3 regions of the Paenibacillus sp. J22R67 genome follow, and region 1 is predicted to be linked to each of the others. Evidence: predicted binding sites of a transcription regulator. Region 1 holds the regulator's gene; each other region holds the start of a gene.

Region 1 (10,015 bases):
TAAACCATTGTTCGGCATGAACGGTTCAGGCATGCACTGTCACCAATCTTTATTCAAAGGTGATACTAATGCGTTCTACGATGAGTCTGACAAGTTAGGTTTAAGTAATGTTGCAAGACATTATATGGCAGGTGTGCTTCGCCATGCACGTTCTTTTGCAGCGATTACGAACCCAACAGTTAACTCCTATAAACGTCTCGTTCCTGGTTACGAAGCACCTTGTTACGTAGCATGGTCTGCGAGCAACCGTAGTCCGATGATTCGTATCCCGGCTTCCCGCGGCTTGAGCACGCGCGTTGAAGTTCGTAATCCGGATCCGGCTGCGAACCCATACTTGGCGCTTGCGGTCATGCTTGCAGCTGGTCTGGATGGCATCAAAAACAAAATGCAGCTGCCTCCTCCAACGGATCGCAACATTTATGTGATGACGGAAGAGGAAAGAGAAAACCAAGGCATTCCAAGCTTGCCACTGAACTTGAAACAAGCTTTGGACGAGTTGCTGCGTGATGATGTGATCTGCGATACACTTGGCGAACATGCTTTGGCCCATTTCTATGAGCTTAAAGAAATCGAGTGGGATATGTACCGCACACAAGTTCACCAATGGGAAAGAGATCAATATCTGTCCCTATACTAGGATGTTCAGAAGCATTTGAAAACTAGATACGAAAGCCCGTCATGATTCAGGACTTCCTGAACTGATGGGCTTTTTCATGCGAAGGAGTAAGAACTCATATGGATAACTTTTTAGTCAACTTAGAGAAATATGCTGAACTCGTTGTTAAAATTGGCGTTAATTTGACCAAAGGTCAAGACCTTATGATCGAGTCACCAATTGAATGCTTGGACTTGACGCGCCTAATCGTTAAGAAAGCCTATGAAGCTGGAGCGAACTATGTTCAGGTCAACTGGCAGGATGACTTCTTGACACGTGCCCGGTTAGAAACGGCTCATGATGATGCTCTCGACTACTACCCAGTGTGGTACACAGATATGCTTGAGCGTTTTGTTGAGAATGGCGGTGCATTGCTGAATATTAAAGTGCCAGATCCTGATTTGTACGCCGGTATTGACCCCAGCGTAATTTCCAGAGCTTCCAAAGCGATGGCAACAGCTCGTTCCAAGTATCAAAATTATGTAAGAACAAGTACGTTCAGCTGGTGCTTGATTAAGGCTCCGACTGCGGCTTGGGCTTCCAAAGTGTACGCAGATTTTCCTGAAGAAGAGCGAGTGGATGCAATGTGGGACGCTATTTTCCGGTTCAATCGTGTATACGAAAATGATCCAGTTAGCGCGTGGCGTGCACATATTGAGCAGTTGAAACGCGTTCGCAAGGTGCTGAACGATAAGCAATATGCAGCGCTGCAATATCGGGCTGCAGGAACTGATTTGCGCGTAGAGCTGCCAGATGGCCACATTTGGCTAGGCGGGGATAAGGCGAACGCAAGCGGGATTCGCTTTGTTGCGAATATGCCGACGGAAGAAGTGTTTACGATGCCCAAACGGACAGGCGTTAACGGGACGGTATCTAGTACGAAACCGCTCAATGTGAACGGAGCATTGGTTGATAAGTTTTCGTTCAAGTTCGAGGACGGTAAGGTCGTGGATTATAAGGCAGAAGTGGGCTACGAGCATTTGACGAGATTATTGGAAATGGACGAGGGTGCTCGTTATTTAGGCGAAGTTGCACTTGTTCCTTATGATTCGCCGATATCTAATGTGAATCGAATTTTCTACAATACAGGCATTGATGAGAATGCTTCCTGTCACCTTGCTTTGGGCAGCTGTTATCCGATAAATATGAAGGATGGGGCTACTTTATCCAATGAAGAGCTGAAAGTAAGAGGCGGGAACACAAGCTTAATCCATGTGGACTTCATGATCGGGACGGCTGACCTGGAGATTGACGGTGTGCTGCAGGATGGCAGTTTGGAGCCTATTTTCCGTGAAGGTAACTGGGCGCTAGCGTTTTAGTGTCAGCGTGAGCAGAATTAAGCCTTTGAGCAGTAAAAAAAACCGAGGGACGAATTGTCCTTCGGTTTTTTGTCTTTCTAGGGAACTATAGCCCCTTATTTACTGAAAACGCACATTATCCTATCGTGAGGGGAACTACAGTTCGCTATTTTGTTGATTTAACTGGAAAAACGAGCCAAGGAGATCAAATAAGGGCCTGTAGTTCTTCTTCTGAATAAAACAGCTTGTTTTTCTCTAAATAGAGTATTCCAGTTCCCATTAATTAACCTTAGCTGGATTTGCGGGTGCAGATAAGATCGAATAAGGACCATCAGGATTCACCTGACGGTCCTTATTAGTCTTACATATCACGGAATAGTCCGATAACACGGCCGAGAATCGTAACATTCTTCAGTAGGATCGGTTTCAAAGCGGAGTTTTCCGGTTGAAGACGGATATGATCCTTCTCTTTGTAAAAGCGTTTGACCGTAGCTTCATCGTCTTCTGTCATTGCTACAACGATGTCTCCGTTGTTCGCTGTTTGCTGTTGTTTGACGATGACATAATCGCCGTTATGTATGCCAGCTTCGATCATACTGTCACCCATGACGCTTAGCATGAACACGTTGTTATCGCCAACCATACTGACAGGAAGCGGGAAGTAGTCTTCAATGTTCTCAGTCGCCGTAATTGGCACCCCAGCGGTAACTTTACCTACGAGCGGAACGCGTGCAACGGAAACTGCGAAATGGGTTTCAGCACCGTCTAAGCCAAGGATCTCGATGGCACGAGGCTTTGTTGGGTCTCGACGAATTAACCCTTTCTTCTCAAGACGCTCCAAATGCCCGTGAACGGTTGAACTGGAGGCTAGTCCGACAGCCTCGCCGATTTCACGTACAGAAGGCGGGTAGCCCTTATCTTTCACTTCGTTCTTAATGTATTCTAAAATAGCTTGTTGACGCTGTGAAATCTTACTCAATAGTTATCACTCCAATGCTGGGAATCATTACCCAAAGTATAACATAGAACCCGAGTTCGTACAAACATAAGTTCGAATAAATCGTTGACACAAACATGTGTTCGTGTTAATCTAATAACAGAACAAATGTTTGGGGGATGATTATTCATGTATATGGCCTACTCACACACTAACAATTCACGCACACCTCATAGATCAACTACGGCATCCAAAGGGATCGCAACTAAATCACGTTATACGAAAGCTATCGTTAGGTTTCTATTCATTGCTTTAATTCTGGGGACAGTGTTCTCTTTTGGTGCCATGGTACAAGCTTATGCGGCAGCATCTTCCCCGACGAGCAGTTTGTCAAATCACGCTGAGACTAAGACAATTGTTCCGGCGCAAGTCGTCATTCAAGAAGGCGATACGCTATGGGACATTGCAGCAACTCATAAGAAAAGCAGAGAGAACATTCGTTCCTATATAGATAAAATTAAGACGAAGAATCATTTAACTACGAGCTCTTTGAATGAAGGACAGGTTTTGTTGCTCCCTTAATCATTACTTTCCTATGAAATGGAAATAGACTTTGAGAGGCTAGGAATTGTTCCTATGCCTCTTTTTGCTGTTTTCTTGACATTCCACTAGAGGGATGGCAAAGTAGTACTCATATTGAATTTTTGAACTAGGAGGGTCATTATGAGTGACAGTATGGAAAAAAATATCGAGCGCATTAATGAGCTTGCTCGTAAAGCCAAAACGGTTGGTTTAACAGATGCAGAAATCGATGAACGAAATGAATTGAGAAAAAAATATATTGAGGCGTTCCGAGGCAATCTTAAAGTTCAACTTGATTCCATCAAGTTCACGGACGAAGAGTAGTTGCTTTTCACATAGAAACAACATTCAAAGGGGAAATGAATGATGACGCTCAAGGCTGTACTTTTTGATTTAGACGATACACTTCTATGGGATGACCGCAGTGTACAAGAAGCTTTTGAAGCAACTTGTGCCGAAGCAGCCAAACACGCGGATGTAAATCCGGAGGAGCTGGAAGCCGCTGTTCGTAAAGAAGCCCGTGCTTTATACGAATCTTATGAAACTTTTTCATTCACCAAAATGATCGGCATTAACCCGTTTGAAGGACTGTGGGCTAATTTCACACAAGGTGAAAATGAGAATTTTCGCAAATTGGAAAAATTAGCGCCAGGCTATCGCACGGAATCGTGGACCCGCGGGCTTCGCGCGTTAGGCGTAGAAGATTCAGAGCTTGGTTATAAGCTCGGTGAGCTTTTTCCTGCAGAACGCCGCAACCGACCATATGTGTATGAAGAAACGTTCCGTGTGCTAGATGCCTTGAAGGGAAACTACAAGCTGCTTCTACTAACAAATGGATCCCCTGATCTTCAAAAAGAAAAATTAGCTGGCGTACCAGCCATTTCGTCCTATTTTGATCATATTGTTATTTCTGGAGAATTTGGAGTAGGTAAACCGAATGTTTCAATTTTCCATCATGCGCTGGAGCTTCTGGGAATTCATCCGGAAGAAGGAATCATGATCGGTGATAAATTGACAACGGATATTCTTGGTTCCGGACGTGTAGGTATGCGCAATATTTGGATCAATCATCATGGTCTGCAAAGTGGAGATGAGATTGTTCCGGCTAATGAGGTATCGCGCTTAGAGGAAGTTTTACCGATTATCGCTAATGCTTAATGCAGCATAACGAGAAAGCCCAACGGCTGTTAGGACGAGAAGTCCTTCGCTGTTGGGCTTTTGTCTAAATAAGGAATTAAGCTTTGATGAAAGCAGGATCATCCACGTTGTATGCAACCCATCCATCTTTTTCAATGAAAAGGCGAACAGCAACGATTTGGCGATTATCCATCAAAGTGAAGAAGTGGTTCGTGTTCTCAGGAACCGAGATAACATCCCCCGGTTCAAGTTCAACATCGAAATAGCCGATTTCTTCGGATTTAATGATGAAGATACCTTTTCCAGAAACGATTGCGCGAATTTCATCTTCCGTGTGTGTATGAACTTGCTCAAATTTCTTAAGCAGATCTTCGATACTCGGAGTCGCATCGGAAAGGGAGATAACATCCCAAATTTCGTAACCGCGTCTAGCCGCTAAATCACGGATTTCGGACTCATAAGTGCTAATGATTTGAGCTTTCTCTTCATCACTAAGCACGAATTTCTCGCGAAGTGCCTCAGGAAGTTTGTTCGCATCCCAGTGTTCATATACAACTTGTTGGCTATCCAAGAAGGCTTTGACTTGCTCTTCGCCTTCGATTCGTTCGTTGGTATTGCGAATTCTAATTTGTGCCATGCAGCATCCCTCTTTCTTAGTAAATATACTTGTATTATAGTGGAAATGATGTGCGCTGTCGATGCAAGATCATAAGATTACCCGATAAAACCTATAGGTATTTATGATAATTCAAATTCTTTTCATAGAAGCCGTATTCTGTTACACTAAATCTTAACATAATTTGTCGATTATTTATTATTTATCGCTTTAGGATAAGTTGAAAGGGAGTCAATTCATGTCTAAACCACCGATTCAAGAGCAGCTAAAGAAAAAGATCATGATCCTCGATGGCGCCATGGGTACCATGATTCAGCAAGAGAATTTAACCGCTGAAGATTTCGGAGGCGATGATTTAGATGGCTGTAATGAAATTCTATGCGTAACTCGCCCAGATGTGATTCGTAAGATTCATGAAGCTTATTTCGCCGCAGGCGCGGATATGATAGAAACGAACACGTTCGGAACCACAAGTGTAGTACTTGCAGAGTATGATTTGCAAGACCGTCACCGCGAGTTGAACCTCGCTGCAGCCAAGTTGGCTATCGAAGCAGCAAACAAATATTCAACACCAGAATGGCCACGATATGTCGTAGGGGCAATGGGGCCAACGACCAAAACCTTATCCGTGACTGGGGGCGTTACGTTCGACCAGCTGGAGGAGAGCTACTACGAGCAAGCTTTAGCATTATGTGAAGCTGGTGTTGACGCGATTCTACTGGAAACATCACAAGATACACTTAACGTAAAAGCGGGAAGCATTGGTATTCGCAGAGCTTTCGAAACGTTGGGCTTTGAGCTTCCGATTATGATTTCGGGAACGATTGAACCAATGGGAACAACCCTGGCCGGGCAAAATATCGAGTCGTTCTATATTTCACTTGAACATTTGAAACCCATTTCAATGGGATTGAACTGTGCAACGGGTCCTGAATTTATGAGGGATCACATTCGAACGCTGTCGGGAATTGCAGAAACCGCAATCAGCTGTTATCCGAACGCTGGATTGCCAGATGAGAATGGTCATTATCATGAATCGCCAGAATCCTTGGCTAAGAAAATGGCCGGTTTTGCCGAGCAGGGTTGGCTCAATATTGCTGGTGGATGCTGTGGAACAACACCCGAACACATTCGTGCCATGGCAGAAACACTTAGCGAATACAAACCAAGAACGGAATATGGTACACATTTACCTGCTGTCTCGGGGATTGAAACTTTATTTATCGAACCTGAAAACCGTCCAATCATGGTCGGCGAACGAACGAATATTTCGGGATCGCGTAAATTCAAGCGCTTGATTAAAGAAGGCAAATTTGAAGAAGGTTCAGAGATTGCTCGTAATCAAGTGAAAAACGGTGCACACGTCATCGATATCAATTTACAGGATACGGATATTGATGAGGCTTACGCGGTAGAAGAGTTCATGCAGCAGGTGGTCAAAAAGGTGAAAGTTCCTTTGATGATTGATTCTACGTATGATCACATTATCGAGCTTGGGCTTAAATACTCGCAAGGTAAAGCGATTATTAACTCCATTAACCTGGAGGACGGCGAAGTGAAATTCGCTGGGATTTTACCTCTGATTCATCGATATGGGGCTGCCGTTGTTTGTATTCTTATTGATGAACGGGGCCAGGCGGTCTCGCGTGAAGCGAAGCTTGAAGTGGCAACTCGTTCTTATGAGCTATTGACAGGGAAATACGGGATGAATCCCGAGGATATCATTTTTGATCCGAATATGTTCCCTGTAGGATCGGGGGATCCTCAGTATATTGGTTCTGCTGTGGAAACGATCGAAGGAATTAAACTGATTAAAGAGAAATATCCAAGAGCCAAAACCATTCTCGGTTTGAGCAATATTTCATTCGGATTGCCGGATGCTGGGCGTGAAGTGTTGAACTCGGTTTACTTGTACCATTGTACGAAAGCGGGTCTCGATTATGCGATTGTGAACACAGAGAAGTTGGAGCGTTATGCCTCTATTTCGGAGGAAGAGCGTCAACTGGCTGAGGAACTGATTTACAATACAAATGACGAGACTTTGGCGAAATTTGTCGCCCATTTCCGTGAGAAGAAGGTCGAGAAGAAGGAGAAGATCTCCAATCTGTCCTTGGAAGAACGACTTGGTTCTTATGTGGTAGAAGGGACGAAGGAAGGGCTAATTCCAGATCTAGAGATTGCGCTGAAAACATATTCGCCTCTTGAAGTAATCAATGGACCGCTAATGAGAGGGATGGAAGAAGTAGGCCGCCTCTTCAATGGTAATGAATTGATCGTTGCGGAAGTACTTCAAAGTGCTGAGGTCATGAAAGCCTCCGTTAATTATCTGGAACCCTTTATGGAGAAATCCGAAACAGCTGTCAAAGGTAAAATCATCTTGGCTACCGTCAAAGGCGATGTGCATGATATCGGTAAAAATCTAGTCGAAATTATCCTGTCGAATAATGGCTATAAGATTATAAACCTTGGGATAAAAGTACCGCCAGATCAAATTGTTGATGCACAGCGCAGAGAGAATGCAGATGCGATCGGCTTATCCGGTCTATTGGTTAAATCCGCACAGCAAATGGTCATTACCGCACAGGATTTGCGTACTGCAGGTGTAGATGTGCCGATCCTTGTAGGTGGCGCCGCGCTGACACGTAAATTCACCAAAACACGTATTCAACCGGAATACGAAGGGGCAGTGCTCTACGCGAAAGATGCCATGGACGGTCTGGATATTGCCAACCGACTAAGCGATCCTGAGCAGCGTAAACGTCTTATTCAGGAACTAAGAGAAAGTCTGGAATCTGATGTCATGGATACAGGCAAGAAGGAAGAGAAACAGCCTCAGCTAACGCGTGTGAGTTCGTCTGCTGTGTCCAAGGATTTGCCTGTGCAAATGCCGCAAGATACGGATCGTCATATCATGAGAGATTACCCAATTAGTCATCTTATGCCATATGTGAACATGCAAATGCTGCTCGGCCACCATCTAGGCCTCAAAGGGAAAGTTGAGGCACTGCTTAGCGACAAGGATACGAAGGCCCTTCAGCTTAAAGATACGGTCGATTCCATTCTGTATGCTGCTCAAAATGACGGCATCATTAAAGCTCATGGGATGTATCGCTTCTTCCCAGCGCAATCAAGCGGAAACGATGTAATCGTCTACGACCCGCAAGATCACAGCAAAGTTCTTGAAACCTTCACGTTCCCGCGTCAAGACAAAGAGCCGTATCTGTGTCTAGCTGACTATCTGAAGTCCGTAGAGAGCGGGCAGATGGATTATGTGGGCTTCCTGCTTGTGACAGCTGGGCATGATATCAATGAGCTGGCTAAGGATTGGCGCGACAAAGGGGATTACTTGAAATCTCATGCGCTGCAGGCGACAGCATTGGAAGTTGCCGAAGGCTTTGCAGAACGAATCCACCATATTATGAGGGATGTTTGGGGGATCGCGGATCGCGTTGATATGACCATGCAAGAGAGATTTGGAGCCAAATACGTCGGACAACGATTCTCCTTCGGTTATCCGGCGTGTCCTAATCTCGAGGATCAAGCCAAGTTGTTCAATCTTTTGAAACCAGAAGATATTGGCGTGGAACTGACAGAGTCGTTCATGATGGAGCCGGAAGCATCGGTTTCAGCAATCGTGTTTGCCCACAAAGAAGCGCGTTATTTCAATGTAGGCTAAGAAAAAAATATTGCATAAAGCGAGGCAGCTTGCCCGGACACGATGTTCGGCAGTGTCCTCGCTTTCGGTGTTACCAACAGTGATTTTCAGAGAGATTGGGGTTTTAGATCGTGGAACTATATTTTTTGGGAACAGGGGCAGGCATGCCTTCCAAGCAACGCAATGTCACATCGATTGCTCTTAACTTACTGGATGAACGGGGTACTTTTTGGTTATTTGACTGTGGAGAAGGCACTCAGCAGCAGATTATGAACTCTCCCGTGAAACTCGGGCGTACGGAGATGCTGTTCATCACCCATTTGCATGGGGACCATTTATACGGATTGCCAGGACTGTTAACAAGCCGCTCATATCTGGGAGGGGATACACCGCTTACATTGTTTGGCCCGCCAGGGCTTAAACGATTTGTTGATACGGCTCTGGAAGTTAGCGGCGCGCATCTGACCTACCTACTAAAGATTGTGGAAATCGTGGAAGAGGGACCTCTTTTCGAAGATGAAACATTTAAGGTTGAAACTGCGCGTTTGGAGCATCGAATTGAAAGCTTTGGTTTTCGGGTTATTGAGAAGGATCAACCCGGCAAGCTGATGCTTGATAAGTTGACAGCGCTCGGCATTCCAGCCGGTCCGATCTATGGTAAGCTCAAGCAAGGGCAAACGGTTCAGCTCGAGGACGGGAGCACGCTGCATGGCGCCGATTTCCTTGGTGCGCCGATTCCCGGACGCATCGTCGTTATTCTCGGCGATACCCGTTACTGCAGCGGGGCTCAGCTTTTGGCACGAGACGCCGATGTGCTAGTGCATGAGGCGACATTCGCTATGGATAAGCAGGAATTAGCTTATTCTTTTGATCATGCCACTTCTACAGATGCGGCGAGAATTGCTCAGGAAGCTGGAGCGAATGCGCTAATTATGACGCACATTAGTTCTCGCTACCAAGGAGACGCTGTGCTAGAACTGCTGCAAGAAGCTCAGCATCATCACAGCAACAGTCATATTGCCAGAGATTTTTGGAGCTTTGAAGTGCCGCGCAAAGGATAACATGTATGGAAAGAGACTATCTCGGAAGGTCAGAAATGACTGGACGGATAGTCTATTTACTATGAAGTTGGTCG
Region 2 (10,015 bases), on a different contig from region 1:
CAAATTATAAGCCCTAATGGTGGATGGCTAACTTGATGTCATTGTAAGGAGCACGCATAATTCTAGCGGGAGAAGCGAATATTACTTATGTAATAACCATCTCTCATAACTCAAAGGAGGCTTCTTACAATGGCTACAGTACTTAAAGTATTTGACAAGTGGAAAGAGTTTCTGGCTGAACGTGTTAGTCAAGCTGGACATGCAGGGATGAGTGAGGAAACCATCTCGAAACTCGCTTTTCAAATTGGTGAATTCCTAGCTGATAAAGTTGATCCGGAAAATGAGCAGGAACGTGTGCTCAAAGAGCTGTGGGATGCAGGGGATGAGCAGGATAAACGTACCCTTGCCCGCCTCATGGTAAAATTAGTGGACAAAGGTTAATAAGCGTTTTACAATTCAATAGGGTACTATGTGAAAGCCTCCTCTTTCGGAGGCTTTTGCACGCTTTCTTAGGTAGAAAGGAATCGAATTTATGATTATCAAACGTTCTATGCTTATGTTTTTGCTCTTATCTTTCATTGTTGCTGGTTGTGGAAATCGAGGAATTCCTGTCATTAAGCAGGAGTTATTGGATAAGAAATTGTCTGTCTTGATGCTTTCGAGCGTTAACTTATCTCCAACCGCTAAGCAGTCCGTAGGGAGTGCGCTCCAAAAGTGGCGAGATGCCAATTTTATTGCTTATGATTGGATTAACGATTTGAGTGCCGTGGATGATCGTGTGCTCACGAAATTGAAAGCAAGCTCGTACGATTACATATATGTTATCGGCAACGATTTGTTCCCATCGGCAAATGGGGTGATTCAGCAAGGCCTTAATCCGGGTAAATGGACATTATTACAGAGTCAGCTGGATGTTAACGGGAGTGCGACATCAGCCATTGATCAAGCATCTTTCCTGCAAATTGATTCTCAGCAGATTGAAAACTTGAAGAACCAATGGATTCAAAATCTTTTAGCTCAGAATGTCACTGTTGAGTGGGTAACGCGAAGTGATCGCCCAATTCCTTCCGCATGGGCACCCTCCGAAGAAGCGGATCATATTGTATTGCTTGATAATAATGAACAATGGTTCCAACAATTAGCCTTTCAAACAAAACAGCATTTTGCTACTTGGATTATTTTCTATTCTCCCGTAACAGAAGCGCAGCTGCAAAGAGCAAAAACGCTAGGCGTATCTGCAATGGATGTCTCTAATTCATTATCTGCTGAGCTTAACTGGCCGCAAATTTTAGATAATCGGCTTCTTACAATGACGAATAAGTCATGGCAGAAAGGTCCCTTGAACTATAATGAAAAAGAGCTTACTGAACTTAAAATGAAATAAATTAATGCCGTTTTATAGAAGGAAATTGGCGAAATTTGTAGAATTTATTTAAAGAGCTAATAAAAGGAACGTTACAGATATTGCGATGAGGTGGAAGGATTGGACGTAAAAGAATGGTACATGGAGTATAAGATTCACAAAAACCGTCCCGGGTTATTAGGGGATATCGCTTCCTTGATGGGGATGTTGGATATTAATATTGTGACCATTAACGGGGTTGAAGATCGTACGCGTGGTATGCTTCTACAAACCAATGATGAAGAAAAAATTGACTTAATGGGTAAAATGCTGAGAAAAGTAGATAATATTACTATTACGGCATTGCGTCCTCCTAAGCTCGTTGATATTTTGGCTGTACGTCATGGTCGTTATATTGAACGGGATTCGGACGATCGCAAAACGTTCCGTTTTACACGTGATGAGCTAGGGTTATTGGTTGATTTCCTCGGTGAGGTTTTCAAGCGAGACGGAAACCATGTGATTGGGCTTCGCGGCATGCCTCGCGTTGGCAAGACGGAGTCGATTATTGCAGGAAGCGTATGTGCCAACAAACGTTGGACATTCGTCTCTTCCACATTACTTAGACAAACGGTTCGCAGCCAATTATCTGAAGATGAGATGACCCCTAATAATGTGTTCATTATTGACGGAATCGTCTCCACGATTCGTTCGAATGAGAAGCATCATAGCCTCTTACAGGATATTATGGCGATGCCTTCGACTAAGGTAATCGAGCATCCGGATATATTTATTCGCGAATCGGAATACACTTATAATCACTTTGATTATATTATTGAGCTTCGTAACAGCCCCGATGAGGAAATCAATTACGACTCATTTACGTACACGTCCGAACCATTTTAAGGTTTGTAACGTCATTAACTAATAAGATTCCCGTGAGGAGGTGACCATTATGTCTGATCTTGGATACATTTTACGCAAGACACGATTGGAAAGAAAGATTTCGCTTGACGATTTGCAAGAAGTTACGAAAATTCGTAAACGTTACCTTGAAGCCATTGAAGAAGGAAACTATAAAGTGTTGCCAGGAAGCTTTTATGTACGAGCTTTTATCAAAAGCTATGCAGAAGCGGTAGGGCTTGATCCAACTGAAGTGCTGAATATGTACCAGACAACGAATCCTTCTCCAGTCGTGGAAAAACCGGTAGTAGAAACAATTCGTAAGAATCGAACAAGTGTTCGTAATACGGAGAAAATGAGCCGCTGGGCTTCAAGCGTCATGTTTATTTGTTTTATTTTGCTCATTTTCGGAATTGTGTACTATTATACATATAAGAATTACAAGGGAACACCGGCAGAGGAAAAGCCTGCTCAAACGCAGTCTCCGAGAATTACGGATACCACGAATCCCGGGGCAGGAACGACTCCGACAACTTCAACGAATGCCTCCAGTGAAGGTAAAGTGGAACCTCTTCCGACCCCAACACCAGCACCAACACCAACGCCACCAGCGGTACAGGTTAAATTTAGCAGCAATGAAAAAGGTGTAGATAACTACATAATTACTGGTACTGCAAATTTGAACATTCAGATGAAAATAAACGGTTCCTGCTGGATTCGAGTTGATGCTCTTACAGATGGGGGCGGCAAGGACATGTTAAGACAAAAGCTTTACAAAGCAGGCGATACGGACGTCTTCGATTTGACAAGTTCCGCCTATCTGAATGTAGGGGCAGCAAGTGCCCTAGAGCTTACTGTGAATGGCACCGTGGTTCCAGTTGGTGATACGCCTAATCCAAAGCGTGTACAGCTGAATTTGCAAAAAAACTAGCATTTTGGCAGTTCCTGCGCTTTCCCGGGTAATGAAATAATTTCCTCAAGAGACATCCTAGGCCGTGGGGCTGCGGGATGTTTCTTTTTATAAAACTTCTTGCTATAATGCTATTGTAATTTGATGGAAAGGGTGTTTGGTCTAAGATGAGTTCAGAAAGTTCGTTTGATATTGTATCCAAGGTGGATATGCAGGAGCTAAATAACGCGATTCAGCAGGCGGAAAAAGAGATTGCAACCCGCTTTGATTTTAAAGGCAGCAAAAGCAGCATTAAGTTAGATAAGGATCAATTAGTCGTTACTTCAGATGACGAGTTTAAGCTTCAGAATGTCCTTGATATTCTACATGCCAAAATGACGAAACGCGGGATCTCGATCAAAAATCTCGATTACAGCAAGGTTGAACCTGCTGCCAGCTCAACTGTAAGACAGAAAATCAGCATGAAACAAGGTGTGGATCAAGAGAATTCGAAAAAAATCAACATCCTGATTCGTGATTCTAAGCTTAAGGTGAAAACGCAAGTACAAGGAGATCAAATTCGGGTAACGGGCAAGAGTCGCGATGATTTGCAGGCAGTTATCGCTCTGCTGCGCAAGGCGGATATTCCTCTTGACTTACAATTTGTAAATTTAAAATAGGCATACATACTATGTTATTGAAAGAGAAGCCCCCCTGTAGCAAGGGGGTTTTTACATTTTGACACCCTATAGGGCTTGTATTATACTTGTATGGAGTGTTTTTAGGACTATTGGAGGTTGTTTCTTTCATGACAGAAAAGGTTAAAGTAGTTACCCTCGGATGCGAGAAGAATATGGTCGATTCCGAGATTATGGCTGGATTAATACATGGGCGTGGTTTTCAGCTTGTAGATAACAAGGAAGATGCCACTGTCATTATCGTGAACACTTGCGGGTTCATTGATGCAGCGAAAGAAGAATCCGTTAATACAATTTTGGATATGGCAGAACTGAAAGAAACAGCAAATCTCAAAGCGCTTATCGTATCAGGTTGCTTAACACAGCGTTACAAAAAGCAATTGCTCGACGAGATGCCAGAGATTGACGGGATCGTGGGAACGGGAGATTTTGATAAAATCAATCATATCGTTGACGAAGCTCTGCGCGGGAAAAGACCGGTTCTTGTTGGGAATCCGGTATTTAACTATGATGCGGACCTGCCGAGGCTTGTTACTACGCCTAGATATACAGCGTACGTAAAAATTGCCGAGGGCTGCGATAATGCCTGTACATTCTGCAGTATTCCGATCATGCGCGGCAATTTCAAGAGCAGAAGCATGGATTCCATTGTTTCGGAAGTAGCTAACCTGGCTTCACAAGGCGTGAAAGAGATTAGTTTAATTGCTCAGGATTCTACGAATTATGGCACGGATTTATATGATAGCTTCATGCTCCCTACACTTTTGAATAAAGTAAGCGAAGTAGAAGGCATTGAGTGGGTTCGCCTGCACTATGCTTACCCTGGCTTCTTTAGTGACGAGTTAATTGAAGTTATGGCGACGAACCCGAAAGTATGTAAATACATTGATATGCCACTACAACACAGCGAAGATTCCATTCTTAAACGTATGCGTAGACCTGGCCGTCAAAAAGATACTCGTGAGTTGGTTCGTAAAATTCGTGAATCGATCCCGGATGTTGCGCTTCGGACCTCGCTTATTGTAGGTTTCCCGGGAGAAACTGAAGAAGATTTCGAGAACTTGAAGCAATTTGTTCGTGATGTTCAGTTCGATCGTCTAGGTGTTTTTGCATATTCCAAAGAAGATGATACACCAGCAGCACGTTTACCGAATCAAGTGCCTGATGAAGTGAAAGAGTATCGTGCGAATGCGATCATGGAAATCCAAAGAGAAATTTCAAATATCCGCGGCGGACGCCGTATCGGTCAAGAAATCGATGTGTTGATTGAACGGTACGATGGTAGAAGTGATGTGTATATTGGTCGTTCTCAATTTGATGCTCCAGAGATTGATGGAGAAGTATTCGTATCGAATGGTAAGCTTACGATCGGTGAACTCGCCAAAGTTCGCATTACCCACTCTTATGAGTTTGACTTATCTGGGGAGGTAATTGCATGAACCTGGCCAACCGCATCACCGTGGCGAGGATTTTACTAGTACCAATCATCATGTTTTTCCTGTTGATTAAGGTAAAATTCCCTCATATACGGATAGAGGAGTTTAGCATTACGTATAATCAAATTATTGCTGCATTGATTTTCATTATTGCAGCGAGTACAGATAGTTTAGATGGTTATATTGCACGAAAACGCAATTTAGTAACCAATTTAGGCAAGCTGCTTGATCCCCTGGCGGATAAGCTGCTTGTTACGGCTGTGCTCGTTTCACTAGTGGAAATGGATAAAGTAGATGCTTGGATTGTCATAGTCATAATCAGTAGAGAATGGGCTGTAACAGGTCTTCGCCAAATTGCTCTGCTGGAGGGCACTGTGATGGCGGCTAGTAAGTGGGGAAAAGCAAAGACGGCAGCTCAGATTACAGCCATCATAGCGCTACTTATCAATAATTTTCCGTTTACGTTTGTGGACTTCCCTTTTGATGTAATAGCAAGTTGGGCAGCGGCCATCATTACGGTCTACTCAGGAATCGAGTATTTTGTGAAAAATAAACATGTCATAGACTTTTCAGAAAAGACACAATAGGGCAACCTATTGGTTTTTTTCTATTCTAGGAGGATGATTGGATGAAAGCAGAAATCGTTGCTGTTGGAACAGAGCTCTTGCTTGGACAAATTGTAAATACGAACGCTCAATTTCTTTCCAGAGAGTGCGCCGCGATTGGCGTGGACATTTATTTCCAGACAGTAGTTGGCGATAATGAACAGAGACTGTTGGAAAGCCTCAAGTTAGCCGCCTCCAGAGCCGACGTCGTCATTTGTACAGGCGGACTGGGTCCTACGCAGGACGACCTAACCAAAGATGTCCTAGCGGCGTATGTAGGCCGTCAGTTGATCATTCATGAGCCGTCGATGAACGCGATTACACAAATGTTTCAATCTCGCGGGATACATATGGTAGAAAGCAACAGGCGCCAAGCGTTAATGCTCGAGGGCAGCGATCCCTTACATAACGAAACAGGGCTAGCAGTAGGCGTAGCATTCACGTTTGAAGGAACTCATTTCATCCTTCTGCCTGGACCGCCAAAAGAAATGAAGCCCATGTTTACCAAATATGCGGTTCCTTGGCTGCACACAATTATGAAAGATGAAGTTCCGCTGTATTCCAAAATGCTCAAGTTTGCCGGCATCGGTGAATCTAATTTAGAGCATCAATTAATTGACTTGATTCAAGCTCAATCGGACCCAACCATAGCTCCATATGCCAAAGAAGGCGAAGTGACGATTCGTTTAACGACTCGTGCACATTCCGCAGAAGAGGGCGAACGCAAATTATTTGCGACTGAGCAAGAAATTAGAAGCCGTTTAGCTCAGCATATTTATGCGGATCAAGACGTTCCGATTGAAACAATTGTTGTGAAAATGCTGGATGAACGCAAGTTATCACTTGCTGTAGCTGAGAGCTGTACAGGTGGTTTGCTCAGCGATTTAATAACTTCAATCCCAGGGAGTTCGAACTCCTTTCTAGGCGGAATTATCTGTTATTCCAATGCGCTGAAACACAAGCTTCTCGGTGTTCCGATGGAGGTACTGGAAGGCGAAGATGCTCCAGGTGCTGTTAGCAGCGAGACAGCGGTTATTTTAGCGGAAAACTTGCTGACGACAACTGGAAGTGATTTCGGCATCTCCGTTACTGGCGTAGCGGGTCCTGGCACGTCTGAAGGGAAGCCTGTTGGGCTTGTTTATATCGGCTTTGCGCAAAAAAACGCAGAAACCCAAGTCATTACGCTGCAGCTTTCCGGTAACCGGGAATCGATTAAACATAGATCCGCGAAGAGCGCACTCTACCATCTTTGGAAACAGTTGAAAGAAAGCTAGAGTTCGCATATAATGAAAGAAGTGTTAACGGAAGAACCGTAACAAAGCGATAACTTTGTTGCGGTTTTTTGTTTGTTCGCGAAAAAGTCGAATGTATGTTCGAAAAAGTACTTGGCAAACACCCCGAAACAAGTTATCATATACCTATAATGATAGAAGGAAGTGAGTGTTTTGACAGACCGTCGCGCAGCACTTGATAATGCATTACGACAAATTGAGAAACAGTTCGGTAAAGGCTCCATCATGAAGCTTGGAGAATCAACGCATATGCAAGTTGAAACGATTTCAAGCGGAGCGTTAGCCCTTGATATTGCTCTTGGAATAGGTGGATTCCCACGTGGAAGAATTATTGAAGTATACGGACCTGAATCCTCAGGTAAAACAACAGTAGCTTTACATGCTATCGCTGAAGTTCAAAAGGTTGGCGGACAAGCTGCATTTATCGATGCAGAGCACGCCTTGGATCCTTCTTATGCAAGTAAGCTGGGCATTAACATAGATGAGCTGTTGCTTTCTCAACCAGATACAGGTGAGCAAGCACTTGAGATCGCTGAAGCGCTTGTAAGAAGCGGCGCAGTAGATATTATCGTTATTGACTCTGTAGCGGCATTAGTACCTAAAGCGGAAATCGAAGGCGAGATGGGAGATTCTCACGTGGGTCTACAAGCACGTTTGATGTCTCAAGCACTTCGTAAGCTTTCAGGTGCGATCAATAAATCGAAGGTTATTGCGATTTTCATCAACCAATTGCGTGAGAAAGTCGGCGTCATGTTTGGAAACCCGGAGACAACTCCTGGTGGCCGTGCACTGAAGTTCTATTCCTCTGTTCGACTCGATGTTCGTCGTATAGAAACTATCAAGCAAGGTAATGACATGGTTGGTAACCGTACGAGAATTAAGGTTGTTAAGAATAAAGTAGCGCCTCCGTTCAAACAGGCGGAAGTGGATATTATGTACGGTGAGGGAATTTCACGCGAAGGCAGTATCATTGATATCGGGACAGAGATGGATATCGTGAACAAAAGCGGAGCTTGGTATTCCTATGAAGGCGAGCGCTTAGGCCAAGGTCGTGAAAATGCCAAGCAATTCTTGAAAGATAACAAAGCCATTGCGGAAACGATCGAACAAAGAATCCGTGGGAACAGTAATTTGATTGTTGCTGTTGGACCAAATCTTGACGACGAGGAAGACGATGAATTAGAAGCGGCTTTCGAGTAAGATTCGAATATATCATATCGTGAAAGCACCTTAACCCTTAGGTTAGGGTGCTTTCGTGCATGAAAGGGGCTGGAAAGCTTGGAGCAGGAACAGGAAGAGCAACAGATTTCCATTATCACATTAGTAGAGAAGCAGAAGCGGGGGAAGCACCGCTATAATATATTTTTGAATGAAGAGTACGCTTTTTCAGTACATGAAGACATTCTAATTAAACATCGGTTAGTCAAAGGAGAGAGCGTACACTTACAAGAGTTAGAGAAGATTATTCAAGATGAAGAACAGAATAATGCCTATATAAAGGCTATACGCGTTATTGGCCGGCGACCGCATTCATCGAGTGAATTGAAACGCAAGCTCAAAGAATCAGGTTATGAACCATCCATTATTGACTGGGTAATTGATAAATTAGCTTCGCAAAATTACCTTAATGATGAAGAATTTGCCAAAATGTGGACGGACAGTCGGATCATTTCTCAAAAGAAAGGTCGTAACCTCGTTCGTCAAGAGCTACAGCAAAAAGGCATCGACAAAGAGTTCGTTAAACATGCCATGGAGAACATCAATCCTGAGGATGAAATTGCTGGAGCTATGAAAATTGCTCAAACGAAATGGAAGCAAACTTCAGGCGAAACTTTTGACAAGAAAAGAAAGACGGCCGCATTTCTAATGCGTAGAGGTTTCACAGGAGCTGTAGTGACTAAGGTATTAGGACAGCTAAGCAGCGGGTCGAGAGATGAAGACTTTGAGATTCTTGAGGATTCTTTCGATGATTAATATTGTTAAATATTGACTGTAATTCGTTAATATCATTAAGGAATAAAGGAGTAAGGAGTTGGGCAAGATGATCTTCTCGTGGACTATCGCTTGACAAGCTTCTTCGACAAAAGATAAAATAACAGTGTATATTTTCATAATGTATTCAAAATCATACTTATTTCATTGATTTTGAGAGGACAGATGTAAAAACCGCCAATTTTTACACTGTTGATTATGGATTATTAGCACTATAGTGCCTCTAACGCACAGTGCGCATTCATTTAAAAGCCATACTCTTTTTATTTTGGGGTATGTATGACTAGTCAAACAATTAAAAATCGGATTAAAAAACCGAACGGAATCCCAGGCTAACACCTTGGAGAAACCAACGAGGAGGTGAACAAGATGACTTTCATCTGGATCGCGATCATTCTCATTGTTGGAGCTGCATGCTTAGGGATTGGTTATTTTATCCGTAAATCTCTTGCAGAAGCGAAAATTTCCAGTGCTGAAACAGCCGCTGAGCAGATTAGAGAAGCTGCTAAGAAAGAAGCCGAAGCACTGAAAAAGGAAACGGTTCTGGAAGCGAAGGACGAAGTACACAAACTTAGGTCCGAAGCTGAAAAAGACATTCGTGAGCGTCGGAATGAAATTCAACGACAAGAAAGACGATTGTTGCAAAAAGAGGAATCGCTGGATAAAAAATTAGAATCTCTCGAGCGTAAAGAAGAGCAAGTTGCCAACAAAGAGAAGCGGATCGAGGATACACAAAATCAAATTGATCAGCTTTATAAAAGCCAGGTTTCGGAGTTAGAGCGTATCTCAGGACTTACAATGGAAGAAGCGAAAAGTATTATTCTTACCAATGTGGAGCAGGAAGTACGACACGAAACTGCACAGCTTATTAAAGAAATCGAACAACAGGCCAAAGAAGACGGCGATAAGAAAGCCCGT
Region 3 (10,015 bases), on a different contig from region 1:
CAAAGAAGTCCATGCCCATCTTCCAGCGCAGGCGCACTTGGCTACTGCAGATATCGAATTCGGTTATTGTACGGAATTTATGCTAACGATTGAACCTGGCAAGGTGACAGGGCTTGCTTTCGACGAAGGCAGGTTCCGCGAGCAGCTTAGCAAACTGGGAGATTCTTTGCTCGTCGTTGCCGATGACGAACTGGTCAAGGTGCATATTCATGCCGAATATCCAGGTGAAGTCATGAACCAAGCGATGAATTACGGCGCATTAAGCCGCATCAAAATTGAAAATATGCGCGATCAGCATTCACATATATTGGAAGAGATGACCACGGAAGGTTACGAGGCTCCTGTTCCGACTGCTGCAACAGCGGCAGCACCGGGCAAGACGTATGGTTTCGTTGCAGTCGCTTTGGGTGAGGGCATTACAGAGATTTTGTCCAGTGTAGGCGTTGATGTCGTATTGTCCGGTGGACAAACGATGAATCCAAGTACAGAGGACATCGTGAATGCGGTTAACAGCATTCATGCGCAAACGATCTACGTGCTGCCGAACAACTCCAACATCATCCTCGCAGCGCAGCAAGCAGTTGATCTGGTCGACAAAACTTTGATCGTAATTCCATCCAAATCCATTCCCCAAGGTCTTGCAGCCATTCTGGCGTTCCAAGAGAAAGCAGATGCCCAAACAAATACGGAAGCGATGAACGAATCACTTCGCCGTGTGAAATCCGGTCAAGTGACTTACGCGGTGCGTGATACGAATATGGACGGTATTGACATCAAGCAGGGGCATTTTATCGGTATTCAAGATGGCCGAATTGTGTCTTCACAGCCAAGTCTGATGGATGCTTGTAAGAAGCTGCTCGAAGAAATGATTGATGAAGGCAGCGAGATCGTGACAATCCTCACCGGAGAAGATGCCGTGAGCACAGAGACAGAAGAACTTGAGGCCTTCATTCAGGCGGTTTATCCCGAGATTGAAGTTGAGCTTCACCCAGGCGGACAGCCATTGTACGCGTACCTGTTCTCTGTAGAGTAAACGATCATCCCTTCGGTGGATTAAATTCGGGAAATGGAGTGAGCCCTGTTGACACATATTCGTATTGTAACGGACAGCACGGCCGACATACCTTTGGCACTTAGACAAGAGCTTAACATTGAGATGGTGCCGCTTAAGATTCATTTTGGAGATGAACAATTTTTAGATGCGGTGACGCTGCGATCTGAGGAATTTTATCCTAAGCTGACCTCGTCACCTCATTTTCCTAGAACTTCACAACCGTCTCCTGCGGAGTTCCTAGGCTTATATCAGAGCTTGCTAGAAGAGCCGAATACGGAAATCATTTCAATTCATTTATCTTCTGCACTGAGCGGAACGTACCAGTCGGCCTTGCTCGCCTCCACGATGCTGGAGGAGTTTACCGGCAAGGTTCATGTGGTTGATTCCCGCTCTGCTTCTTATGGTATCGGCGCCCTTGTTGTCGCTGCGGCGAAAGCGGCCAAAGCTGGGCAAAGCTCAGCTGAGATTATAGAGCTAGTACAAAGGATTAGAGAGAACTTTTACATATATTTCCTTGTAGATACACTCGAATTTCTGCAAAAAGGTGGAAGAATCGGCAAAGCGTCGGCGTTATTTGGTTCTCTGCTGAATATTAAGCCTATTCTCTCGATTGATGGTGAGGGTGAAGTGACGGCTATTGATAAGGTTCGGGGTCAAAAGAAAGCGATCGCGCGCATTCTAGAGCTGCTTGCGGCTGACGTGCCGAATCGGCGTATTCCGTCCATACATATTGCCCATGCCAACAATTTGGAAGGCGCTCAGCTGTTGCGAGAAGTCATTACGCAGCAATTTGAGGTGCAGCATGTTGACTATATTACACTGGGGCCTGTCATTGGCGCACACGCTGGACCCGGTACTATCGCAGCATTCGTCAGTGCGGTGTAAGTGATGGATTTAAATCAAGTTGTCGTACGCGAAGTCCATGGAGTCGGCGCTCAAAAAGCACTTGAGCTAAACGCCATGGGCATTTTTACGGTTATGGATTTACTGGAGTATGTGCCATTCCGGTATGAGGACTACACAGTGCGCGATATCGCTAGCGTGAAAGACGGCGACCGTGTCACGGTGAAAGGATATATCATCGGGGAGCCGGTGCTGCAGCGCTACAGCGGCAAGTCTCGACTCTCCTGCAAGGTGATGGTCGATGACTTTCTCCTGACGGCGGTGTGGTTCAACCGCCACTTTTTGAAAGATCGCTTGCGACCGCAGCAGGAGATTATTCTAACCGGCAAATGGGATGGCAAGCGGAGGCAAATGAGCGTGTCCGATTCCGAGTTCCCCGGACAAGGTGATTCGAATACCGGCACCATTCAGCCGGTCTATTCGGTTGCAGGCTCGATTACGCAAAAATGGATGCGTAAAGCCATTCAGCAGGCGCTGACACAGTACAGCGCCATGATCAGTGAAGTGCTGCCGGCGGGCATTACCGGCAGGTACGGGTTTATGCCGCGCAGCAAGGCGCTGGCTGTCATCCACACGCCTAGTGGTGTGGAGGAGGGCAAGCAGGCGCGCAGCCGCATGGTGTATGAGGAGCTGTTCCTATTCCAGCTCAAGCTGCAGGCTTACCGCGCAGTGACGCGAAGCCGCGCGGACGGGGTGAAGCAGCAGGTTGACCTGCCTGCTGTGCGCGCCTTCGTGCGCGCGCTGCCCTTCCAGCTGACGGAGTCGCAGAAGAAGGTCGTGGGCGAGATCCTGCACGATATGCAGGAGCCGTACAGTATGAACCGACTGCTGCAAGGCGATGTCGGTGCAGGGAAAACGATCGTCGCGGCTATAGGGCTCTACGCGACGTTCAAGGCCGGCTACCAAGGCGCGCTGATGGTGCCGACGGAGATCCTGGCGGAGCAGCACAAGCGCTCCCTGGACCGCTTGTTTGAGCCCTACGGGCTGCAGGTTGCGCTGCTCACAGGCAGCTCGACGGACCGCCAACGGCGGGATCTGCTCGCTTCGTTGCAGATGGGCATGATTGACGTGCTGGTGGGGACGCACGCGCTCATTCAAGAGGACGTCTACTTCCGCCAGCTGGGGCTGGTCGTGACGGATGAGCAGCACCGTTTCGGGGTGAATCAGCGCAGCATTTTGCGGCGCAAGGGGATGAACCCCGACGTGCTGACAATGACGGCGACGCCGATTCCGCGAACGCTGGCGATTACCGCTTTCGGCGACATGGATGTGTCGACGCTGCGGGAGCTGCCCAAAGGGCGTAAGCCGATCAAGACGTATGCCGTGCAGCATGCTATGCTGGAGCGAGTGCTTGGTTTCATCCAGCGCGAGGTGGCGGCAGGGCGACAAGCGTATGTGATTTGTCCGCTTATCGAAGAGTCGGACAAGCTGGACGTGCAGAATGCCATCGACGTCCACATTCAGCTGCAGCAGCATTTTCCGCATATGCGGATCGGCCTGCTGCACGGGCGTATGAGCGCGCAGGAGAAGGAAGCGATCATGCGCGCATTCAAGGAAGGGACCGTGGAGGCGCTGGTGTCGACCACGGTCATCGAGGTTGGCGTGGATGTGCCGAACGCCACGCTGATGGTCATCTACGACGCCGACCGCTTCGGCCTGTCACAGCTGCATCAGCTGCGTGGGCGGGTTGGACGCGGCGAGCACCAGTCCTTCTGCGTGCTCATCGCCGACCCGAAGACCGAGGTCGGCAAGGAGCGCATGAAGGCGATGACCGAAACCTCCGACGGCTTCGAGATTGCGAGGCGCGATCTGGAGCTGCGCGGGCCGGGGGATTTCTTCGGCACGAAGCAGAGCGGGCTGCCGGAGTTCCGCGTCGCCGACATGATGGCGGACTTCGAAGTCATGGAGCAGGCGCGTGATGATGCTGCTGAGCTCGTTGGCGATTCATCGTTCTGGACCGGCGCTTCCTTCATCCCCCTGAGAGCTTACTTGGAGCGTGCTCACATTTTTGATAGTGAAGTGCTAGATTAATCGAAACAAAACGCTAGGATAGACTGATGATTATTGTCAGTCGTGGTCCTAGCGTTTTTCATTTTGCAGGCAGAATGTTAATTCTATCCTAATTGAGGTTAGTTTCGTATCTGTCTATTGCGGAGCAGTCTTAGTACAATAAACGTAGAGGTTAAGTGGGCACACAGCTCGAAAGAGGGGGCCGTGGGAGCGCATAGCATTTTAATCGTGAAAGGTGTGTAGGAAATGACAAATCCGATTATTCAAGAACGAACAGAGCGCACGCAGTGGTTTTTGCAGGATCGATTCGGTATGTTCATTCACTGGGGACTGTATGCTATTCCAGCTAGGGGAGAATGGGTGCGCAATGCGGAACGCATTTCGGTAGAGGACTATCAAACGTACTTTGATGAATTTGATCCTGTTCGCTATGATCCTAAAGCGTGGGCGCACGCAGCCAAGCAAGCAGGTATGAAATATGCGGTATTAACGGCAAAACATCATGATGGTTTTTGCTTATTTGATAGCGCTCTCACGGAATATAAATCAACGAACACCAAGGCTGGGCGAGATTTAGTGCGCGAATTTATTGAAGCGTTTCGGGCGGAAGGTTTAAAGGTTGGGCTCTATTATTCGTTAATCGATTGGTATCATGAGGACTACCCGGCTTATGGGGATCGTCACCATCCGATGCGGGATAACGAGAGCTATGCAAGAAATCCAGAGACGTTCGACCGATATTTGCAATATATGCACGGGCAAGTCAAAGAGCTTCTAACGAATTATGGCAAGCTGGACATCATGTGGTTTGATTTCTCCTATGATCAGATGAAGGGGGAGACCTGGAAAGCAACAGAGCTGATGGCGATGATTCGGTCTCTGCAGCCGCATGTCATTGTAGACAACCGATTGGACGCAAGCGGCGAAGAAGGCGGAAGTATTTATACGAACAATCCACTTAGCTATTCGGGCGACTTTGCTTCACCGGAACAAATCATTCCCCCGCAAGGTGTGACGGATCACGAGGGCAATCCTATTCCATGGGAGGCTTGTATCACGCTGAATAATAACTGGGGTTATGCAGCTCAGGATTTCCAATATAAATCCCCGACTACCGTCATTCGGAAGCTGGTAGAGTGCGTCAGTAAAAATGGTAATTTGCTCTTGAATGTTGGTCCTAACGCGCTCGGCGAGATTCCGCAGGAGTCATTGGACATTTTGTCAGAGATTGGCGACTGGGTGGAGAAAAATGGGAACAGCATTTACGGCTGTGGGCAAGCCGATTGGCCGAAGCCGGAATGGGGCAGGTACACGCAAAAGGGCAATTTGCTGTATGCTCACTTGTTCGAAGAAAGCGTAGGTCCGATTAACTTGAACGGTTTGGCAGGTAAGGTGAAGAAAGCCAGGCTGCTGTCGGATGGTTCAGAGGTCTTCTTAAGCCGCCCTTGGAATGCTGCTCAGTATCCGGAGGATGCGTTCATGAGTTTCGATAGACCAGAGCACTCCAGCTATCCGCTTCCGGATAAGAGAGCGACTGTTGTGGAGCTTACGTTACTTTGATTTTTAAATTAACATTTGACCACGCCCTCATTCGATTTTAAGATAATAGTAGTCCTACTATTATTTTGGAAACGAAGGTGCCATCATTTGACTTATTTTCTTGTATATGTACTGCTGATGAATATCATTACTTTCATAGAAATGGGGCACGACAAGGGGCAAGCCAAAAAAGGCGGCCGCAGAGTCCCGGAGAAACGGCTGTTTATGTTTGCTGCACTTGGTGGCGGGATCGGTGGTTGGCTCGGCATGCGGGTTTGGCGGCATAAGACGAAGCACACCTCATTCGTTATTGGCATGCCGCTGCTTGTTGCGCTAAATTGCATATGTGTTATTTTGATCGCCATTTATATGTAGTCAAGTTTGTGTTCGTTCCCTCATATGTATAAAACATGACGGGACATCGGAGGTACGAACATGAGTTATCAGCTGTACGGCATCGATCCTGCGTTGATTGAGCGAGTCAAGTTCAAATTAAGAAACCCGGCGATCAAGGAACGCCTCATTATGCTGCTGCAAAGTGTCACGAAGGCTGATTTGCAAAATCGTATGAAGGTCACACAGCTCATTGGGATTGCCTCTGGCATTCTTGGCGAGAATCTAACCGGATTTCAGACGAATCAGATTTTGGAGTTCATTCTTTCTCAAAAAATCGATCCCTCGAACACGTTTCACTTGATCAAACTGTGGTCCATGTTTCGATAAGTTAGATAAAAAATGCCGCCTGAGAGGTCTAAGCGACCTGGTCAGGTGGTATTTTTTTACTTTCCAAAAAAACCACTTGCATAACGAATACGTGTTCGGTATATAATAAGTAACACGAATATATGTTCGCATATGGTGGTGGAAATTATGAGTGTTCATGCAAGAATTGAGACAGAAGAGGATGTTCAAATTATTAAGGAATATACGCTGCTGCCCATTTTACTCGATATGTTGGCAAGGGATATGGAGGAACTCAAGGTTTATAAGGATAAAATTGTGTACAATCATATTCTTTTTTACCTCAGAGAGGTGGAGACCGCCATTTATCCTCAATTACAAAGTATTAAGAGCGTTATGAAGAAAAGAGATATTAAAGTGATTCATACCGAAATGAATGCATTAGGGATTAACGTAGAGTACAAAGTCCGGGGCTACATCCATCACTTCACGATGCTTCGCAGCTTAGTTAAAGCAGAACTCATGACTACGCTGATGAATATGCGGGGGGGATTACGGTGAGCAAAGGAAAGGAGCGGACGATATTCCTAGCGGATTGCCAGAGCTTCTACGCAAGTGTAGAGAAGGCGGATTATCCGGGGGTGAGGGATAAACCGGTTGCGGTCGCTGGAGACCCTGCCTTGCGTTCTGGCATCATTCTAGCTGCTTGTCCCATTGCCAAATCATATGGCGTTTCCACGGCCGAGCGGCTGGGAGAAGCGCTCAAGAAATGCCCGGAACTGGTCGTTATGCGCCCACGCATGCAGCATTATATTGATGTTTCACTCATGATTACTAAAATATACGAAGAATTTACCGATCTCGTTGAGGTTTTCAGTATCGATGAGCAGTTTCTAGACATTACGGCAAGCCTGCCTATTTTTGGGGACCCAGATACGATTGCGATGGCGATTCAGCGCAAGGTGCTGCAGCAAACGGGCGTGAAGGTCCGTATAGGCATTAGCTCGAATAAAATATTGGCGAAGATCGCAACCGATATTTGGGCTAAAAAGAATGAGAACGGCATTTTCACGCTGCGCCCGTCCGCTGTAGAGGAGTACTTATGGGCGCAGCCTGTAAGTAAAATGTTTGGTGTAGGTTCACGGATGACCGCGCATTTTGGCAGACTGGGCATGTACACCATCGGTGATGTGGCAAGAACGCCGCTGCCGGTGCTCAAGGACAAATTTCGTGCACGCTTCGGCAAGCAATCAGATATTCATGCGGAAGTGATGTGGCGAACAGCGAATGGTTTGGACGATAGTCCGGTTACGCCTGGTACGTTTGACACGCCTCCGAAGTCTATAGGCCATATGATGACTCTCCCTAGGGACTATGCGGAATCCGCGGAGGTGGATACGATCCTGCTCGAGCTTACCGAAGAGGTATGCCGCGATTGCCGGCGCAAGGGATATATGGCGTCCATTGTGACCGTTAGCTGCATGTGCAGCCCATTTGACGCTCCGACAGGCTTTTCACGCCAAATGAAGATGGCTGACCCTACGAATCATACGAGAACAGTTTTTCAAGCCGTTAAGCAGCTGTTCTACAAGTTCTGGGACACGATGCCCGTCCGCCGTGCCGGTGTAATGTTAAGTCAATTCGTTGACGATGATACTTATCAGCTTACGCTTTTTGAGGATCAGGTTAAGGCGAGGGCACTTGAGAAAGTAACCGACAGCCTCAAGGACCGATTCGGTAACGCAGCGATTGTGCGGGCTTCCTCGCTCACGACAGCTGGTCAAGCACAGAACAGAGCGCTCAAAATCGGGGGGCACTATAAATGAGTAAGAAACTAGAAAAGAACGGTTTATGGGAATCCAGCAGGATGATGCTGCCGCAGCACCGGGAAGCACTGCAAAATTTGCGCAGCGACAAGGCTGTTCCGGCGAATCGTCCTACAGCGGAGGACATTGGCATTATGCGAGACTACGTGCTGCTGCCCTTGATGCATGGGATGATCAAAAGAAAGGCCGTAGAGATCGAAAGATCCGCCGAAACGCTTAGACAGCTCTATTCGCGCGCTGCTCACGCGCTTGCGGCTCAAATTCTAGCCGATTTAAGTGAAACCAAAACAAAAATGATGCACAGAAGCATTCAATTGGTTGAAGAAGAGAAGAATGATCGAGCCATTCACTACCGCTACGTTTGCCGCGGGCATGAAGACGCGCTGATTATTGCGAAAGATTACATGCGTGCTGAAATGAGCGTGCGAACGGCCAGATACATTGATCACTTCGTCGCAAGCATGTACAAAAAAGGTGACGAACTCAAAACTTAGTTCATGATATACACAAAGAAAATATGACGCAACCCGCAGCCCGGTGGAGAAACCCTCCTCGGGCTGTGCGAATTGACGTGAGTATCTCTTTTTCACATAATGGAGAAGAGAGATTGTAACGTTAGACAGAGAAGTGGGAAACAGAGACTCTCGCTAGGAAATATCAAGGCAAAGGATGTGCGGCCATGTGCGGACGTTATACAATTACCGTGACAATAGAGGAGCTGATGCTGCGGTATGATATTTATTACAAATATCCTGCGAGATACAGCCCCAAATACAATGTGGCACCCGGTCAGCAAGTCATGGCGATCGTTCACGACGGTGAGAAAAATAAGCTTGGTGAGCTGCGCTGGGGGCTTGTTCCGGAATGGGCGAAGGACGAGAAGCTAGGCTATTCGATGCTGAATGCAAGGTCGGAATCACTTGCGGACAAGCCTGCGTTCCGCAAACCCTTTGAGCGCAAACGCTGCTTGATTCCGGCAGATTCCTTCTATGACTGGAAGGGGACCGGGAAGCAGAAGCAGCCTATGCGCATTATGCTGCGCAGCAAGGAGGTCTTCAGTATGGCGGGGCTGTATGACACATGGACATCTCCAGATGGTACGCGAATATCCACATGCACCGTGATTACTACGGAAGCGAACGAAATGATGGTTGATATTCATGAGCGTATGCCGGTTATTTTACCGCGAGAGGCAGAAGCGGTTTGGCTGGACCGCAGCATAACGAACACGGATGTGCTGCGCCCGCTGCTGAAGCCATACCCGTCTGACGACATGTATGCGTACCCTGTGTCTAGCCGGGTGGGCAATGTGCGCAATGATGATGAGTTATGCATAGAACCGTTAAGCCTGCTGCTGTAGGCGGATTGAGAGAATGGGAGAGGTAAAATGAGAATACGTATGGTTCTAAGCATCACGCTTGTATTTGCCATTATTTTCGGGTTGAACGGTTACATCGGCTGGCACGGCCAGGTCTTTCTAACTGACCAGTTGGGTTCTTGGTTTCATCCCGGCATATATTGGGTTGTTTTCTGGATTGTTGCCTTGTCGTATCTATTAGCATGGGCTGGTTCCAAAGTACTGCCTGCTGGTATGAAGATGGTATTAAAAATTGTCGGTTCTTACTGGTTTGCCCTCATGCAGTTCGGTTTTCTGCTGCTACCGTTGACGGACGTGGTCGCAGGACTGCTTCATCTGGCATCTGTACCTGCTGCTACATTTACGCCTATCCTTGGGTGGATAGATGTAGTAATTATTGTTCTCGTCATGATTCGTGGTTCCTACAATGCGCGAAGCCCAATTCTGAGAAAGTATGAGATTACGATTCCCAAAAAAGCAGGCGACTGGGAGCAGCTACGCATCGCTGTGGCTTCTGACATTCATTTGGGATCAATTGTGGGCAATCGTCATTTGCGAAAGCTGGTGAAGCATGTCAATGGCTTAAAGCCAGACTTGATACTTTTGCCAGGGGACGTTATTGATGATGATATTCGACCGTTTATC

The links. The regulator LexA, encoded in region 1, represses DNA repair genes until DNA is damaged. The targets are predictions, from matches to a motif close to CGAACATATGTTCG.
Positions count from the first base shown of each region.
Region 2: the regulator LexA is predicted to act here: its motif matches at 7,176-7,189, upstream of recA (recombinase RecA).
Region 3: the regulator LexA is predicted to act here: its motif matches at 6,345-6,358, upstream of AC58VC_RS09640 (YhjD family protein).

Region 1 covers NZ_JCAUAX010000001.1:333,316-343,330, reverse strand. The annotation lists gene glnA (type I glutamate--ammonia ligase) at 1-637, shown strand, start outside; gene AC58VC_RS01720 (aminopeptidase) at 736-1,974, shown strand; gene lexA (transcriptional repressor LexA) at 2,315-2,932, opposite strand; gene AC58VC_RS01710 (LysM peptidoglycan-binding domain-containing protein) at 3,080-3,472, shown strand; gene AC58VC_RS01705 (DUF896 domain-containing protein) at 3,614-3,796, shown strand; gene AC58VC_RS01700 (HAD family hydrolase) at 3,839-4,630, shown strand; gene AC58VC_RS01695 (1,2-dihydroxy-3-keto-5-methylthiopentene dioxygenase) at 4,707-5,246, opposite strand; gene metH (methionine synthase) at 5,464-8,901, shown strand; gene rnz (ribonuclease Z) at 9,012-9,941, shown strand.
Region 2 covers NZ_JCAUAX010000002.1:602,788-612,802, reverse strand. The annotation lists gene ymfI (elongation factor P 5-aminopentanone reductase) at 1-36, shown strand, start outside; gene AC58VC_RS08850 (DUF3243 domain-containing protein) at 130-381, shown strand; gene AC58VC_RS08845 (hypothetical protein) at 473-1,324, shown strand; gene AC58VC_RS08840 (DUF3388 domain-containing protein) at 1,445-2,188, shown strand; gene AC58VC_RS08835 (helix-turn-helix domain-containing protein) at 2,238-3,116, shown strand; gene AC58VC_RS08830 (YajQ family cyclic di-GMP-binding protein) at 3,263-3,754, shown strand; gene rimO (30S ribosomal protein S12 methylthiotransferase RimO) at 3,883-5,211, shown strand; gene pgsA (CDP-diacylglycerol--glycerol-3-phosphate 3-phosphatidyltransferase) at 5,208-5,795, shown strand; gene AC58VC_RS08815 (competence/damage-inducible protein A) at 5,837-7,087, shown strand; gene recA (recombinase RecA) at 7,259-8,305, shown strand; gene AC58VC_RS08805 (regulatory protein RecX) at 8,384-9,079, shown strand; gene rny (ribonuclease Y) at 9,467-10,015, shown strand, end outside.
Region 3 covers NZ_JCAUAX010000002.1:754,588-764,602, reverse strand. The annotation lists gene AC58VC_RS09670 (DAK2 domain-containing protein) at 1-1,033, shown strand, start outside; gene AC58VC_RS09665 (DegV family protein) at 1,082-1,939, shown strand; gene recG (ATP-dependent DNA helicase RecG) at 1,940-3,988, shown strand; gene AC58VC_RS09655 (alpha-L-fucosidase) at 4,214-5,527, shown strand; gene AC58VC_RS09650 (DUF1294 domain-containing protein) at 5,645-5,881, shown strand; gene AC58VC_RS09645 (stage VI sporulation protein F) at 5,942-6,229, shown strand; gene AC58VC_RS09640 (YhjD family protein) at 6,377-6,748, shown strand; gene AC58VC_RS09635 (DNA polymerase IV) at 6,745-8,013, shown strand; gene AC58VC_RS09630 (YhjD family protein) at 8,010-8,507, shown strand; gene AC58VC_RS09625 (SOS response-associated peptidase) at 8,693-9,373, shown strand; gene AC58VC_RS09620 (metallophosphoesterase) at 9,401-10,015, shown strand, end outside.